2 regions of the Mesorhizobium sp. P5_C1 genome follow, and region 2 is predicted to be linked to the other one. Evidence: riboswitches for the same ligand, from Rfam matches in the RefSeq annotation. Region 2 holds a riboswitch; the other holds the start of a gene.

Region 1 (6,435 bases), on a different contig from region 2:
AAACAGACGTACCTGTCACCCCACCGGGATGCTGCTCAATGCGCGTGAAACGACGAATTCCACTATCTAGCGCTTCAACTGCAACACCATTGCCGCGCCCTATGCTTGCGAATCGCCCTTGCGATGAATGACGCGTCTATAATCTGGATGCATTCCACTACGTCAGACGTAATCGCATCGCGGCAGGTGTTTGGGCAGATTGCCGTCGCGAGGCCGGCTGCTCGGCTTCGGTTCCAGAGGGAGTACTGTCATGACTGCTTACGCCGTTGCCCATATGCGCCAAGCCCGGATGGGTCCGCAGATCGTCGAATATCTGCAGAAGATCGATGCCACGCTGGCCCCTTTCGGCGGTCGTTTTCTGGTCCATGGCGGCGAGGTCGAGGTCATCGAAAACGATTGGCAGGGCCACCTGATCATCATCGAATTTCCCGACAGGCAACACGTGCGCGGATGGTACAACTCGGCCGCCTATCAGGCGATACTGACGTTGCGGACCGACAACTCGGAAGCCGACGTGATCTTCGTTGATGGCGTTGAGCATCCGCATAAGGCCACGGATGTCCTTGACCAGGCGTGAAGTCGACAATGGTGCGGCGGGATTACCGTTTCAGCAAGAACACCGCCTGCTGGCCGAAGAAGTTCCAGAACCACCATGGCATCGACAGGCCGATCTTCTGGCCATTGGCGTCGAGCGCGGTTGCTTTTTCCACGGTAGCGCCAAGCTCGTCGCACAGATTGACGAAGTCGCGGATGGTGCAGAAATGGATGTTGGGCGTGTCGTACCAGGAATAGGGCAGGTCCGTGGTCACCGGCATGCGGCCATTGAGGAACAGCGACATGCGGACCCGCCAATGGCCGAAATTGGGGAAGGACACGATGGCGCGATTGCCGATCCTGAGCAGTTCCTTGAGAACCAGCTTCGGGTTGCGGGTGGCCTGCAGGGTCTGCGACAGGACGACGAAGTCAAAGCCCTTGTCGGGATAGAACTCGAGATCCTTGTCGGCATCGCCCTGGATGACGCTCAAGCCGCGCGCCACGCATTCGTTGACGCCACGCTGCGAGAGTTCAAGGCCGCGGCCGTCGACCTGCTTGGTGTCCTGCAGCAATTCGAGCAGCGAGCCATCGCCTGAACCGACGTCGAGCACGCGCGACTGTGGCGGAATGAGGTTAGCGACGACTTCGAGGTCGACGCGCTGGTTGCGGGTGACGTTCATGATGCGAGTCCTCGCGCCCGTGCCGCGGAGCCGATGAAGCCATTGATGGCGGCAAACAGTTCCGGCTCGTCGAGCAGGAAGGCGTCGTGGCCGCGATCGGTCTCGATCTCGACAAAGGATACCGACGCGCCGGCGGCGTTGAGCGCATGAACGATCGAGCGGCTCTCTTCGGTCGGGAACAGCCAATCCGAGGTGAAGGACACCAGGCAGAAGCGGGTTTTCGTGCCGGCGAACGCATCCGCCAGCCGGCCGCCATGGTCGGCGGCGAGGTCGAAATAATCCATCGACCGCGTCATGTAGAGATAGGAATTGGCATCGAAGCGATCGACGAAGGTCATGCCCTGGTGGCGCAGATAGCTCTCGATCTGGAAGTCGGCGTCGAAGCCGAAGGTGAGCGCCTCGCGATCCTGCAGATTGCGGCCGAACTTCCGATGCAGGGCAGCTTCCGACAGATAGGTGATATGGGCGGCCATGCGCGCCACCGCCAAGCCCTTTTCCGGGCGCTTGCCGTGCTCGAAATATTTGCCGCCATGCCAGTCCGGATCCGCCATCACGGCCTGCCGGCCGACCTCATGGAAGGCGATGTTCTGCGAGGAATGGCGCGCGCCGGTGGCGATCGGCAGCGCCGAGAAGACGCGCTCCGGATAGCTCGACGCCCATTCCAGTACCTGCATGCCGCCCATCGAGCCACCGAGGACGCAAAACAGTTTTTCGATGCCGAAATGGTCGATCAGCATCTGCTGGGCGCGCACCATGTCTCGAATGGTGATGATCGGCAGGTCGAGCCCATAGGGCTTGCCGGTGGCGGGATTGGTCGAGGCCGGGCCGGTGGAGCCCAGACAACCGCCGATGACGTTGGAGCAGATGACGAAGAAACGGTTGGTATCGATGATCTTGCCGGGGCCGATCAGCACTTCCCACCAGCCCGGCTTGCCGGTCACCGGATTMGTGCTGCCGACATGCTGGTCGCCCGTCAGCGCATGGCAGACGAGGATGGCGTTGGAACGGGCGTCGTTCAGCGTGCCGTAGGTCTGGTAGGCGATCTGGAACGGCGACAGCAGGGTGCCGGCATCGAGCTTTAGCGGCTTGTCGGGCCCAAAGCGCAGCACCGGGCTCGACGGCTGGTCAGCCTCGTTGTTGGTTTTTCCAGCGCGCAGAGCGGCCATTGCATCCATCTCACACTTTGAATCCGCACGGTGCTTTCGAAATTCGAGGCCGATGCGGTGTCCGGCCGGCGCGGACAACAAAAAACCGGCATTGCAGTCGCAAAGCCGGTTACAGGATGCAAACGGCCCTTTAGCAAGTTGTTTAACGTGGCTGCAAGCCGACCGGCCAAATCACCACGGAATTTCGTACCTCTTCTAGGACTGTGGCGCGCCCGCGTCAACGGCCAGCCGCGGTCCGGAGGTTGCCACCTCTCGACATTGCGGGCCGTGGCTTGTATTTCCGCTGCGGCTTCCAGACGGAAGCGTTCTCGACGGATTTTGCGACATGAGCCAGACACCGGACAAGGCACGTCCAACCCCGCGCGCGGGCATCATGGACATCGACGCCTATGTGCCGGGCAAGAGCACCGCGCCCGCCGGCGTCGCCAAGGTCTACAAGCTGTCGTCGAACGAGAATCCGCTGGGTCCGTCGCCGAAGGCGATCGAGGCCGCGCGGGAGATTGCTGCGAAGCTCGACGTCTATCCCGATGGCACCGCCAGGCGGCTGCGTGAGGCGATCGCCGAGGTGCATGGTCTCAACGCGCAGAACATCATCTGTTCCAACGGCTCCGACGAAATTCTCGGCCTTCTGGCGCAAACCTATCTCGCTCCCGGCGACGAGGCGATTTTCACCGAACACGCCTTCATGGTCTACAAAATCTACATCCAGTCGGCCGGCGCAACTCCGGTCGCGGTCAAGGAGACCGATGAGCGTGCCGACATCGATGCGATGCTGGCCGCCGTCACGCCGCGCACGAAAATCGTATTCCTTGCCAATCCCAACAACCCGACCGGCACCTATGTGCCGTTCCAGGAAGTGCGCCGCCTGCATGCCGGCTTGCCCGGAAATGTGCTTCTGGTGCTCGACGCGGCTTACGCCGAATATGTTCGCCGCAACGACTATGAAGCCGGCATCGAACTGGTCGGCGGGGCCGAGAACGTGGTGATGACCCGCACCTTCTCCAAGATCGGCCTCGGCGGGGCTCGGATCGGCTGGATGTACGCACCGATGCACATCGTCGATGCCATCAACCGTGTGCGTGGCCCCTTCAACGTCAATGCGACGGCGATCGAGGCCGGCATCGCCGCGATCCGTGACCGCGACCACGTCCAACGCAGCGTGATGCACAACGAAACGTGGCTTACATGGTTGAGCGAGGAGTTCGGCAAGCTTGGGCTGCGGGTGACGCCAAGCGTCGGCAATTTCATCCTGATCCATTTTCCCGACGACCAGAACCATTCGGCCGCCGCGGCGGACGATTATCTGACGGCGCGCGGCTATATTCTGCGGCGCGTTTCCGGCTACGGCTTTCCCAACGCGCTGCGCATGACCGTCGGCACCGAAGAGGCCAATCGCGGCGTGGTCGCCGCTCTCACGACATTCCTGAAAAGCTAGAACACCATGACATCACCGATGTTTGAAAAGATCGCGCTGGTCGGCATCGGCCTGATCGGCTCGTCACTGGCCCGCGTCATCCGTCGCGAGGGCCTCGCCCGTCACGTCGCCATCTCGACCCGCAGTGCCGCGACATTGGCGCGGGCGCAAGAGCTTGGGCTCGGCTCCTCCTACTCCAGCGATGCGAAGGAAGCGGTCCGCGATGCTGATCTGGTCATCGTCTCGGTGCCGGTCGGCTCGTCCGGCGCTGTGGCCGAGGAAATCGCGCCGGCGCTGAAGCAGGGTGCGATCCTCACCGATGTCGGCTCGACCAAGGCATCGGTGATTGCGCAGATGCAGCCCTATGTGCCCGATGGCGTGCATTTCATTCCCGGCCACCCACTGGCGGGCACGGAAAAATCCGGCCCAGATGCCGGTTTCGCCGACCTGTTCGACAATCGCTGGTGCATCTTCACCCCGCTGCCCGACACCGACCCGGATGCACTGGAGAGGCTGTCGGAATTCTGGCGCCGTTGCGGCGCCAACATCGACACGATGGACCCGCAGCATCACGACATGACGCTGGCCATCGTCTCGCACCTGCCGCATATCATCGCCTACAACATCGTCGGCACCGCCGACGATCTGCAGTCGGTGACCAAATCCGAAGTGATCAAATATTCGGCTTCAGGTTTTCGCGATTTCACCCGTCTCGCCGCCTCGGATCCGACCATGTGGCGCGACGTCTGCCTGCACAACAAGGACGCCATCCTCGAAATGCTGGCACGGTTCTCGGAAGATCTGGCGTCGCTGCAGCGGGCGATCCGCTGGGGCGACGGCGAAAAGCTGTTCGATCTGTTCACCCGCACCCGTGCGGTGCGCCGCTCGATCATCGAGGCCGGCCAGGACATCGACGTCCCCGATTTCGGCCGTCAGGCGGTCGAGCACCCGGCGAAGGCGTAGGTCGCTTCTTCAGCCTGCTGGCCAGTGGCTTTTCATCATCGCCAGCGTCTCGGCCCGGTCCGGCGCGCCTAGCCGGCCGCCGAAGCGCAGGCATTTGAGCGCGGCGGCCGCACTGGCAAAGCGTAAGGCCTGCTCGACCGGCATGGCTTCCGCCAGTCCGACGGCGAAGGCGCCGTGAAAGACATCGCCGGCGGCCAGCGTGTCGACCGCATTGATTTTCGGCGCCGCGACATGTCGCGATGATCCCGTCGCGCGATCGAACCACCAGGTGCCAGCCGCGCCGCCGGTAACCGCGACAAACGCATCGCCGCGCCGGGCGAGTGCCTCACAGGCCTGGCGCGAATCCAGTTCCGCGCCGCACAGTACGCGCGCCGCCGGCTCGGAAGCCACGATATGGGATGCCAGGGGCAGCAGCAGTTCCAGCACGTCCCTCGACGCGGTATCGGCATCAAGGATCGCCGGCCGGCCGATGGCGTGCGCCGCCTCCAGGGCAAGCGCTGCGGCACCGGGCCAGCGGACATCGGCCAGCACGGCATCGAATGCCGAGAGGTCTGCGAGCGGCAGAGCCTCGGGATCGGCCTGGGCCTGGCTGTCGTAGAACGGCACGATGATGCGCTCGCCATGCGCGTCGACCAGGATCGAGGCCAGCGCCGAGCGGGCGCCACTGACGCGGCGCACGAAGCTGCAATCGACGCCTTCTGCTTGGATCCCGGCGATCAGCTGATCGCCGACTGAATCGTCGCCCGTGCTCGCCCACAACGAAACATCGGCGCCCAGGCGATGTGCAGCGCAGGCCGCGCTCGTCGCCATGCCCGAAGCGATCTGGACGCCGTCGGAGGCGATGAACTTGCCTTGGTGGCCGGGCAGCGTCTCGACACGCAAGATCGTATCCAGCGTCAGCGCGCCGACACTCAGCAGTCTCACGGGTTTTGCCATCGATGCGCTATTCCACCGGCTTGATCTTGCCCAGCGGAATGAAGCCGAGCGAGGCCTTGCCCTTGACCACCTTGAGCGGCATCGACGGCTGGTTGCCGAGCAGCGCCAGGCCAGCAAAGCCCTGCTCGATCTGCGTTTTTTGCTCGGGGATGGCACCGCCGAGGATCGCCGCCACGGCCTTCGGATCCTTCAGCGTGATCGTCAGGTCGGCGTCGATGAGACCATCGGCATCGACCGACAGCGGTCCGGAAACGGTGACGCGCGCCGTGCCTGACGACAGGTCGAGGTTGTGGATCTCGATCGCCTGGCCGCGCAGGCTCTTCACTTGCCTGCCGATCAGCGCGACGCCATTCTTCAGCGTCACGTCGCCGCTGGCATCGAGCGCCGGCAGCACCCGTCCGCCGATCGCCTCGGCATCGATCTCGAGATCGCTGAAATTACCGAGATAGTTGATATCCCCACCTTTCGGCTGCAATTGGCTGTCCGCCTTGCCGGCACTGAACAGTTCGACCGGATCGGTGTCATCAGCGGGATCGGTCTGGCCGGACAGGCCCTCGGCCTGCAGCGAAATCCGCCGTGGCAGCGGCCATGACAGTTTGACGTTGGCTTGCAAATTGTCCCAGTCGATCCACAGCGGCATCATGCCTGGAACGGAGGTCCTGAGCGGACCGCGCAGATCGGCCACCGGCGACAGCGGCTGGATGATCTGGGCGACGGCATTGAAGCTGCCGGCCGAGGCGGC
Region 2 (9,630 bases):
ATTTCTGAACCGTCGATCCCTGCGCCGCCTTCTTCTGGCGTGCCGGCGTGGCGGTCGACCGCCCGCGGCCCGACAGTTTCAGCCGGTGCACCTTTCCAATGACCGCATTGCGGCTGACCCCACCAAGCTGCGCAGCAATCTGGCTTGCGCTCAGACCCTCGGACCACAGTTTTCTGAGAAGTTCTACCCGCTCGTCAGTCCAGTTCATGAGACCGCTCCTGCTAAGCGTGCGGCAATCGGAATCCACTCCCGGCCCGGCAACATTTGCCGGGGCAGACACCACATATATCTGGTGATTAGGTCCGCCGCACGAAATCTAGTTATTTCTTGACTACAACTACTCTATGCGCTGACTCGGTGACAAGAGTCCCAAGTGCAACACGAATCGGTTTTTTAGGTTTTCCCCAACTTGCCCGGTCGCTCGTGAGCCGGCGTTGCGTCGGAGGGCTTGCCGCGGGGCACTACGCGACGTTTTCGTTGACTTCATGGCCGAAAAACACGATAAGCCGCACAGGCCGCCGCTTTGGCGGCTTTTTTGATTTTCCGGTACCGGAGACGCATATAATGAGCGGTTCGGCGCTTTACGAGACCTTTGCTCGCGCACCCCTGGCCTTCGACCATGGGGAAGGCACCTGGCTGGTTACCGACAAGGGCGAGCGATATCTCGATTTCGCCGGCGGCATCGCCGTCAATTCGCTGGGTCACAGCCATCCGCACCTGGTCTCAGCACTGACCGAGCAAGCCGCGAAGCTTTGGCATGTCTCCAATCTCTACGAGATTCCGGGGCAAACCCGGCTCGGCGAGCGGCTGGTGGACGCCACCTTCGCCGACAAGGTGTTCTTCACCAATTCCGGCGCCGAAGCGCTGGAATGCGCGATCAAGACGGCGCGGCGCTACCATTTCGTCAAGGGACATCCCGAACGCTTCCGCGTCATCACCTTCGAGGGGGCCTTCCATGGCCGCACGCTGGCGACCATCGCGGCCGGCGGTCAGTACAAGTACCTTGAAGGGTTTGGCCCCAAGGTCGAGGGCTTCGACCAGGTCGGCTTCGATGACATCGACGCGGCCGAAAAAGCGATCACGCCAGAGACCGCGGCGATCCTGATCGAACCGGTACAGGGCGAGGGCGGCATCCGCCCGGTGCCGACGCAATCGCTGAGGCGGCTCAGGCAGTTGTGCGAACAGCACGGCCTGCTGCTGATCTACGACGAGGTCCAGTGCGGCATCGGCCGAACCGGCAAGCTGTTCGCGCATGAATGGTCCGGCGTCACCCCCGACATCATGGCGATCGCCAAGGGCATTGGCGGCGGCTTCCCGATGGGCGCCTGCCTTGCCACCGATGAAGCGGCCATTGGCATGACGTCCGGCGTCCATGGCACCACTTTCGGCGGCAACCCGCTGGCCATGGCGGTTGGCAACGCGGTGCTCGACGTGGTGCTGGAAGACGGCTTCCTCGAAGATGTCCAGCGCAAGGCGCTGCTGATGAAGCAGGGGCTGGCGGCGGTCGCCGACGAGTTTCCCGAGGTCATCGAGGACATCAGGGGCACCGGGCTGATGCTCGGTCTCAAGTGCGCCATGCCCAACACCAAGGTGAACATGGCATTGCGCGACCAGCACCTGCTGGCGGTTCCGGCCGGCGACAACGTCATTCGCCTGTTGCCGCCGCTCACCGTCACCGATGCCGAGATCCACGACGCGCTCAGCCGCATCCGCGCCGGCGCCAAGGGCCTGGCGGAGGCGATCGCCGCCGCCGCCGCGAAGTAATCCTGGAACCATTGCTGATGTCAGTTCGCCATTTCACCGATCTTTCCGCCGTTTCCGAAGGCGATCTGCGCTTCATGCTTGATGATGCGGTGGTGCGAAAGGCTCGCCTCAAGGCTGGCGAGCGCACCAGGCCGCTCGAAGGCAAGGTGCTGGCGATGATCTTCGACAAGCCCTCGACGCGCACCCGCGTGTCCTTCGACGTCGGCATGCGCCAGCTCGGCGGCGAAACCATCATGCTGACCGGCACCGAGATGCAGCTCGGCCGCTCCGAGACCATTGCCGACACCGCCAAGGTGCTGTCGCGCTACGTCGACGCGATCATGATCCGCACCACCTCGCATGAGCGGCTGCTCGAACTGACCGAGAATGCCACCGTTCCGGTCATCAATGGACTGACCGACGACACCCATCCCTGCCAGCTGATGGCCGATATCATGACCTTCGAGGAGCATCGCGGTCCGGTTGCCGGCAAGACCATCGCCTGGACCGGCGACGGCAACAATGTGCTGCATTCGCTGCTCGAGGCCTCGGCGCGGTTCCGCTTCAACCTCAACGTCGCCGTGCCCGAAGGCAGCGAGCCGGAACAGAAGCATATCGACTGGTCGCAGGCGCATGGTGGCAAGCTGCACTTCACCCGCTCGCCCGAGGAAGCCGTCGACCAGGCCGACTGCGTCGTCACCGATTGCTGGGTGTCGATGGGCCAGGAGCATCGCGCCCGCGGCCACAACGTGTTCTCGCCCTACCAGGTCAATGCCAAGCTGATGGCGAAGGCCAAGCCGGAGGCGCTGTTCATGCACTGCCTGCCGGCGCACCGCGGCGAGGAAGTGACCGACGAGGTCATTGACGGGCCGCATTCGGTGGTCTTCGACGAGGCCGAGAACCGCCTCCATGCCCAGAAGGCCGTGCTCGCCTGGTGTCTCGGCGCTTGATCTCTGGGGGTGTGATGCCTATTTGCGCCGCATCACGCAAATCAAGCGCGTTTCGAAGCATGCGCCCTCCAGGGCGGCATGGCCGCGCCCTGGAGCATTGTCATGTTGGAAACCTATCAAGTGACTGAACATCACCCCAAACTCGGCGAATTCGGCTACGCCGGCGACGATCACGTCGTGCCCTTCGAGGTCGGCCCGCTCGATGTGCGCGGCCGTACCGTCCAGCTCGGGCCGATGCTCGACGCCATCCTCAGCCGTCACGACTATCCCGAACCGGTCGCCCGCCTGCTGGCGGAAGCCTGCGTGCTGACGGTGCTGCTCGGCACCTCGCTGAAGTTCGAGGGCAAGTTCATCCTGCAGACCCGCACCGACGGGCCGGTCGACATGCTGGTGGCGGATTTTTCCACGCCCTCGGCACTGCGCGCCTATGCCCGCTTCGATGCAGACCGGCTGGAGGCGCTGGTCGCGGCCGGCGAAACGTCTCAGCAGACGCTGCTCGGCAGCGGCGTGCTGGCGCTGACCATCGACCAGGGTGCTCACACGCAGCGCTATCAGGGTATCGTCCAGCTCGATGGCGAAACGCTGGAAGACGCGGCCCGCACCTATTTCCGCCAGTCGGAGCAGATTCCGACCGATATCAGGCTTTCGGTGGCCAAGCTGCTGACGCCTGGCGTCGGCGGCGCTCGCGAGCAGTGGCGTGCCGGTGGCATCCTGGCGCAGTTCCTGCCGCAGTCGCCCGAGCGCATGCGCGTTCCGGACCTGCCGGGCGGCGATGGCGATCCGCGCGAGGAGATCCACGATCCGGCCGACAATTCCTGGCAGGAGCTGCTGGCATTGCTCGGCACCATCGAGCCGACCGAACTGATCGACCCGACGATCGGCGCCGAGCGGCTGCTGTACAGGCTGTTCCACGAGCATGGCGTGCGCGTCTTCGGCGGCGTACCGGTCGCCGACCAGTGCTCATGCTCGAGGGACAAGATCCGTGGCATCCTCGAGGGCTTCTCGGCGCAGGAGATCAAGGACAGCACCGAAGACGGCGGCATCCACGTCGCCTGCGAATTCTGCTCGAAGCAATATGACTTCGATCCGGCGGAATTTGCGGCGGCCCAGTAGAGAACGAGCCTCACCGGCTGCTTGGCGGCCGGTGAGGCGAAGCTAATTCACCGTCCTTCGCGTCCCCGGCAGATCCAGCGAGAAGGCGGGGATGGCGATGTCGAACGTCTCGCCCCGCTTGTTGCGCATCGTGTAGTGCCCGACCATGATGCCGGACGGTGTCGAAAGCGGGCAACCGGACGTGTATTGATAGCTGTCGCCGGGATTGAGTTCGGGCTGGTCGCCGACGACGCCGGCACCGCGCACCTCCTCGACCCGTCCGGTGCCGTCGGTGATGTGCCAATAGCGCGACAACAGCTGCACGAACTCATCCGACTGGTTGTCGATCGTTATCTGATAGCCCCAGACATAGCGGTTCTCCGACGGGTCCGAACGGTCCTCCAGATAGAACGGCCTGACCTGCACTTCGATGTTGCGCGTCACGGCGCGGTACATAAGCGGCTCCAAAACAATCCAAGTCGAACTGTCCTCGCTCCGGGCGAGCAGGTCAACGTGCGCGTCTTGTCGCGCCCGGCCTGAAAGGCAGGTGCCGACAAAGAATGTCATTTAAGTGACACATGACAATGGTGGTGTGCACGAAGCGGGCGACTCGGCGCTCTGTCGAACTGTTGAAAACGGCCATCACGCGGGCCGTCTTTTCTGGAGTGGCCAGGTCTCGATGGAACTCACCCTCATAGCCGCCTCGCTTTCGATCGCTCTCATCCTTTCAAACCTCGCCAGCATCCTGCTCGCCGCTTCGCGTCTGAAGCGCCACCGCACCATCGCGCCGCCGGCCGGCAAGCCGCTGCCGGTGTCGATTATCGTGCCATCGCGTGGCGTCGAGCCGTTCACGCAGGAGACGCTGGAGCGCGCCCTCTCGCTCGACTGGCCTCGCTATGAACTGGTCTTTTGCGTCGCCCATGCGGACGATCCGGTGGTCAGGCTGATCCGTGCCGCCATCGCCCGTTCTCCCAAGGTGCCGGCGCGGCTGCTGATCGGCGACGACCGCATCAGCGCCAATCCGAAACTCAACAATTGCGTCAAGGGTTGGGAGGCAGCGCGCCACGATTGGGTTGTCCTGGCCGATTCCAACGTGTTGATGCCGAGAGACTACGTGCAGCACCTGATGGCTGCATGGCGGCCCGACACCGGCCTTGTCTGCTCGACGCCGATAGGCTCGCGGCCCGCTGGCTTCTGGGCCGAGGTCGAATGCGCTTTCCTCAACACGCTGCAAGCGCGCTGGCAATATGCCGGCGAGGCGCTTGGCCTCGGCTTTGCCCAGGGCAAGAGCATGCTCTGGAACAAGCCGATGCTCGACGCCAGTGGTGGCATCCGTGCGCTCGCCGCCGAGATCGCCGAGGACGCTGCCGCGACCAAGCTGGTCAATGGCCTTGGCCTGCGCGTCAATCTCGTCGCCGCGCCCTTCGAGCAACCGCTCGGCCGGCGCACCTTTGACGAGATCTGGTCGCGTCAGGCCCGTTGGGCGCGCCTGCGCCGCGTCACTTTCCCATGGTTTTTCGCACCCGAAATCCTGACCGGGGCAGTGGTGCCGCTGGCACTCGCGCTGTTGGCGGCGGCAAGCGCGGGCGTCAGCCTCTGGGCAACCGCCATTGCCGTGCTGGCGGCCTTCTACCTTCCTGAATGCGCCCTGGCCTGGTCCAAAGGCTGGTACCTGTCGTCGCGCATGGTCGCGGCGATCATGATGCGCGACCTGATCCTGCCGGCGATGTGGGCGCGCGGCTGGCTGGGTGGCGCCGTCGACTGGCGCGGCAACGCGATGACCATCGGCACCAAGGCGGCCGAGTTGGAAGAGACGCCGTCCGGCGCCTGATGGCCAAAGGCCTTTTACTTGGCCGACTTCAGCGCCTGTTCGATGTCTTCCAGAAGATCGTCGGTATCCTCCAGGCCGACCGACAGCCTGAGCGTGCCCGGCCCGATGCCGAGTTCGGCACGCGCTTCGTCGCTCAGATTCTTGTGCGTCGTCGTRGCCGGATGGGTGATCAGGCTCTTGGCATCGCCGAGATTGTTGGAGATCAGTACGATGTCGAGCGCGTTCTGCAAGGCGAAGGCCGCCTGCTTGCCTCCCTTGACGTCCAGGCAGATCAGCGTCGAGCCGCCCGACATCTGCTTCTTGACGATGGCCGCCTGCGGGTGGTCGGCGCGGCCGGGATAGATGACGCGGACGATTTCGGGCCGCTCGGCCAGGAAATCCGCGATCCTGCTGGCGCTTTCCGTCTGCTGGCGCACGCGCACCGGCAGCGTCTCCAGCCCTTTCAGCAGCGTCCAGGCATTGAACGGCGACAGGCTGGGGCCGGTGTGGCGGAAATAGTCGTGCAGGTTCTCGTCGATCCACTTCTTGTCCGACAGGATGACGCCGCCGAGACAGCGGCCCTGGCCGTCAATATGCTTGGTCGCCGAGTAGACGACGATGTGCGCACCGAGCTGCAGCGGCTTCTGCTGCAGGGGTGTGGCAAAGACATTGTCGACGATCAGCCGCGCACCGATCGAATTGGCAAGCGCGGCAACCGCGGCGATGTCGACCACTTCCAGCGTCGGGTTGGTCGGGCTTTCCAGGAAGAACAGCTTGGTGTTCGGCTTGACCGCCTTTTCCCAGTTGGCGATGTCGGTGCCGTCGACCAGCGTCGCCTCGATGCCATATTTCGGCGCCAGCGTCTCGACCACCCAGCGGCAGGAGCCGAACAGCGCGCGTGCTGCCACGATATGATCGCCGGCCCTGGCGCTGCACAACAGCGAGGCCGTCACCGCGGCCATGCCGGATGCGGTGGCGCGCGCGTCCTCGGCGCCTTCGAGCGCGCACATGCGTTTTTCGAACATGTCGACGGTCGGGTTGGCGTAGCGCGAGTAGATGAACCCCGGCTCCTCGCCCTTGAAGCGGGCTTCGGCGGCCTGCGCAGTTTCGTAGACATAGCCCTGGGTGAGGTACATCGCCTCGGAGGTTTCGCCGAAACCGGAACGCAGGGTTCCGCTATGCACGAGTGTCGTTTGAGGCTTCCAGTTACGCTTCTTGGTGCTCATCGCTTTTGTTCCAGACACAAAAAAACCGGCCGCGAAAGTCGCAACCGGTCCATACGGCCTTGCGGCCCGACGGTCCTTTAGCGACTTGTTTAACGTGGCTGCAAGCCGACCGGCCAAATCACCACGGGATAACGACCCTTTAGACCCGCGCCACGCTTGCGTCAATTGCCGGCTTGATTAAGAGGTTTGTACCAAGCAGGTTCCGCAMCAGTGTTCCACGGTTTTGCGGCAAGAACCTGCGAACAGAAAATCGCCTGGCCCCAAGAATCGCCTGGCCTAGGAGTGGAGCCTTGCGGCAGACAGGCATTCTTCCCGATCAGGACATTTCGGCGCTGTTCCGGTCCGGCGCGCTGAAGTCGGCGCGCGCGTTCGATGCCGATCAGATCCAGCCGGCGAGCCTGGATCTGCGCCTCGGCGACAAGGCCTGGCGGGTGCGGGCCTCGTTCCTGCCGGGTCCCAACCACAAGGTTTCGGAAAAGCTCGACCGGTTGCAGCTGCACGAGATCAATCTTGCAGAGGGGGCGGTGCTGGAGACCGGCTGCGTGTATATCGTGCCCTTGCTTGAAAGCCTGGCATTGCCGGCGGACATTTCGGCCTCGGCCAATCCGAAGAGTTCCACCGGGCGGCTCGACATCTTCACCCGCGTCATGACCGATCGCGGACACGAGTTCGACAAGATCGCCGCCGGCTATCACGGCCCGCTCTATCTCGAGGTCAGCCCGCGCACCTTTCCGATCGTCGTGCGCACCGGTTCGCGTCTGTCCCAGATCCGTTTCCGCACCGGCAATGCACTGCTCTCGGAAGCCGAGCTGCATGACCTGCATCGCGCCGAGATGCTGGTCGCAACCGAGCCGCCGAACATTTCCGGCGGCGGCATCGCGCTGTCGATCGATCTTAACGGCGATCAGAACGGCCTGGTCGGCTATCGCGGCAAGCATCACACCGGTCTCGTCGATGTCGACAAGCGCGCGGCACAAGAGGTCGTCGATTTCTGGGAGCCGATCCACAAGAGCGGCGCCGGCGAACTGGTGCTCGATCCCGATGAATTCTACATCCTCGTCAGCCAGGAAGCGGTGCATGTGCCGCCGCTCTACGCCGCCGAGATGACGCCGTTCGATCCGCTGGTCGGCGAGTTCCGCGTCCACTATGCCGGCTTCTTCGATCCGGGTTTCGGCCATTCGGCGTCCGGCGGCACCGGCAGTCGCGCAGTGCTCGAAGTGCGCAGCCACGAAGTGCCGTTCATCCTCGACCATGGCCAGATCGTCGGCCGGCTGGTCTACGAGCATATGCTGAAGCGGCCGCAGGCACTCTACGGCACCGATCTCGGCTCCAACTACCAGGCGCAAGGCCTGAAGCTGTCCAAGCATTTCCGCCCAGCGCGCTGAACCCAATTCCCGTCGGGCAATACACTTGCCTGCGATGGCTCGTCATGCTTGGCTGGCTTTCTGGTCGCCAAGCTGGCGGCGTTCAAGGGAACCAAGAAAATGCGGATTTCAAAATGGATCATATCGGCAGCAGGTGCTGCCGTGTTGCTGATGGCGGCCGGCTCTCTGTCGGCGCAGGCTGCTGAGAAACTGAAGATCGGCACCGAGGGTGCCTATCCGCCGTTCAACACCATCACCCCGGACGGCAAGGTCGTCGGCTTCGATATCGACATCGCCAATGCGCTGTGTGCGCAGATGAAGGTCGAGTGCGAGATCGTCACCCAGGACTGGGACGGCATCATCCCCGCCCTGCAGGCCAAGAAATTCGATGCCATCATCGCCTCGATGAGCATCACCGAGGAACGCAAGAAGCAGGTCTCCTTCACCAACAAATACTATACGACGCCACTCGCGCTGGTGGCGCCGAAGGATACCGAACTCACCTCGACCGAACCGGCGGCCCTTGCCGGCAAGACGGTCGGCGCCCAGGCCTCGACCACGCAGGCCGACTATGCCCAGAATGTCTATGGCAAGGCTGGCGCGGAGGCGAAACTCTACCCGACCCAGGAAGAGGCGATCACCGATCTGACGAACGGCCGTCTCGATGCCGTCATCTCTGACAAATTCGTGCTGGTGGACTGGTTGAAGAAGGCAAGCGACGGCTGCTGCAAGCTGGTCGGTGACGTCAAGGGCACGGAGACCCAGGCCGGCATTGCCGTTCGCCTGGAAGACACCGCGCTACGCGACAAGCTCAATGCGGCAATAGACGCCATCGTTGCCGACGGGACCTACAAGAAGATCCAGGCCAAGTACTTCGACTTCGATATTTATTGAGCTTCGAACGGCCGACCTCCCCACTCGTAGGGGAGGTCGTGCTGTCAAAGCGCCTTCACCGCCACCTTCACCGGCTGCTCGATCTCGAGTGGGTTGCGCAGCGGCAGGCCAAAATCCTTGGCCTCGATTTCGAACACATCGCCAGCCTCGGTCTTGATGCCGTCGGCAAAGGACAGCGTCGCCGTTCCAAACATGTGCACATGCACGTCGCCTGGCTGGCGGAAAGCCGCATATTTGAAGTGGTGGTGTTCGAGATTGGCGATGGTGTGCGACATGTTCGCTTCGCCTGACAGGAACGGCTTTTCCCACAGCACCTCGTTGTCACGATAGATGCGCGAGCTGCCGCGGATGTCGGACGGCAGGTCGCCGATCAGGATTTCCGGCCCGAACGAGGCGTTGCGCAGCTTGGAGTGGGCCAGGAACAGATAGTTCACGCGCTCGGTGACGTGGTCGGAAAACTCGTTCGACAACGTGAAGCCGACACGGAACGGTGCGCCATCGTCGCCGATGACATAGATGCCGGCCACTTCCGGCTCTTCGCCGGCGTCCTT

The links. Region 2 has a riboswitch for S-adenosylmethionine ahead of ACXJ7R_RS12235 (O-succinylhomoserine sulfhydrylase). Riboswitches for the same ligand answer to the same signal wherever they lie in the genome.
Region 1: linked by a shared signal. The riboswitch ahead of metX (homoserine O-acetyltransferase MetX) and the one ahead of ACXJ7R_RS12235 (O-succinylhomoserine sulfhydrylase) in region 2 are both predicted to bind S-adenosylmethionine.

What each region holds. Positions count from the first base shown of each region.
Region 1 covers NZ_JBFULQ010000245.1:1,416-7,850, forward strand. The annotation lists gene ACXJ7R_RS18925 (DUF1330 domain-containing protein) at 251-577, shown strand; gene metW (methionine biosynthesis protein MetW) at 600-1,214, opposite strand; gene metX (homoserine O-acetyltransferase MetX) at 1,211-2,380, opposite strand; SAM riboswitch at 2,491-2,568, opposite strand; gene hisC (histidinol-phosphate transaminase) at 2,706-3,815, shown strand; gene ACXJ7R_RS18945 (prephenate/arogenate dehydrogenase family protein) at 3,822-4,757, shown strand; gene ACXJ7R_RS18950 (sugar kinase) at 4,767-5,693, opposite strand; gene ACXJ7R_RS18955 (DUF2125 domain-containing protein) at 5,701-6,435, opposite strand, start outside.
Region 2 covers NZ_JBFULQ010000117.1:1,061-10,690, forward strand. The annotation lists gene ACXJ7R_RS12205 (GcrA family cell cycle regulator) at 1-208, opposite strand, end outside; gene ACXJ7R_RS12210 (acetylornithine transaminase) at 565-1,764, shown strand; gene argF (ornithine carbamoyltransferase) at 1,782-2,693, shown strand; gene ACXJ7R_RS12220 (Hsp33 family molecular chaperone) at 2,772-3,806, shown strand; gene apaG (Co2+/Mg2+ efflux protein ApaG) at 3,849-4,241, opposite strand; gene ACXJ7R_RS12230 (ceramide glucosyltransferase) at 4,465-5,616, shown strand; gene ACXJ7R_RS12235 (O-succinylhomoserine sulfhydrylase) at 5,631-6,821, opposite strand; SAM riboswitch at 6,879-6,956, opposite strand; gene ACXJ7R_RS12240 (2'-deoxycytidine 5'-triphosphate deaminase) at 7,112-8,206, shown strand; gene ACXJ7R_RS12245 (ABC transporter substrate-binding protein) at 8,306-9,079, shown strand; gene araD1 (AraD1 family protein) at 9,124-9,630, opposite strand, start outside.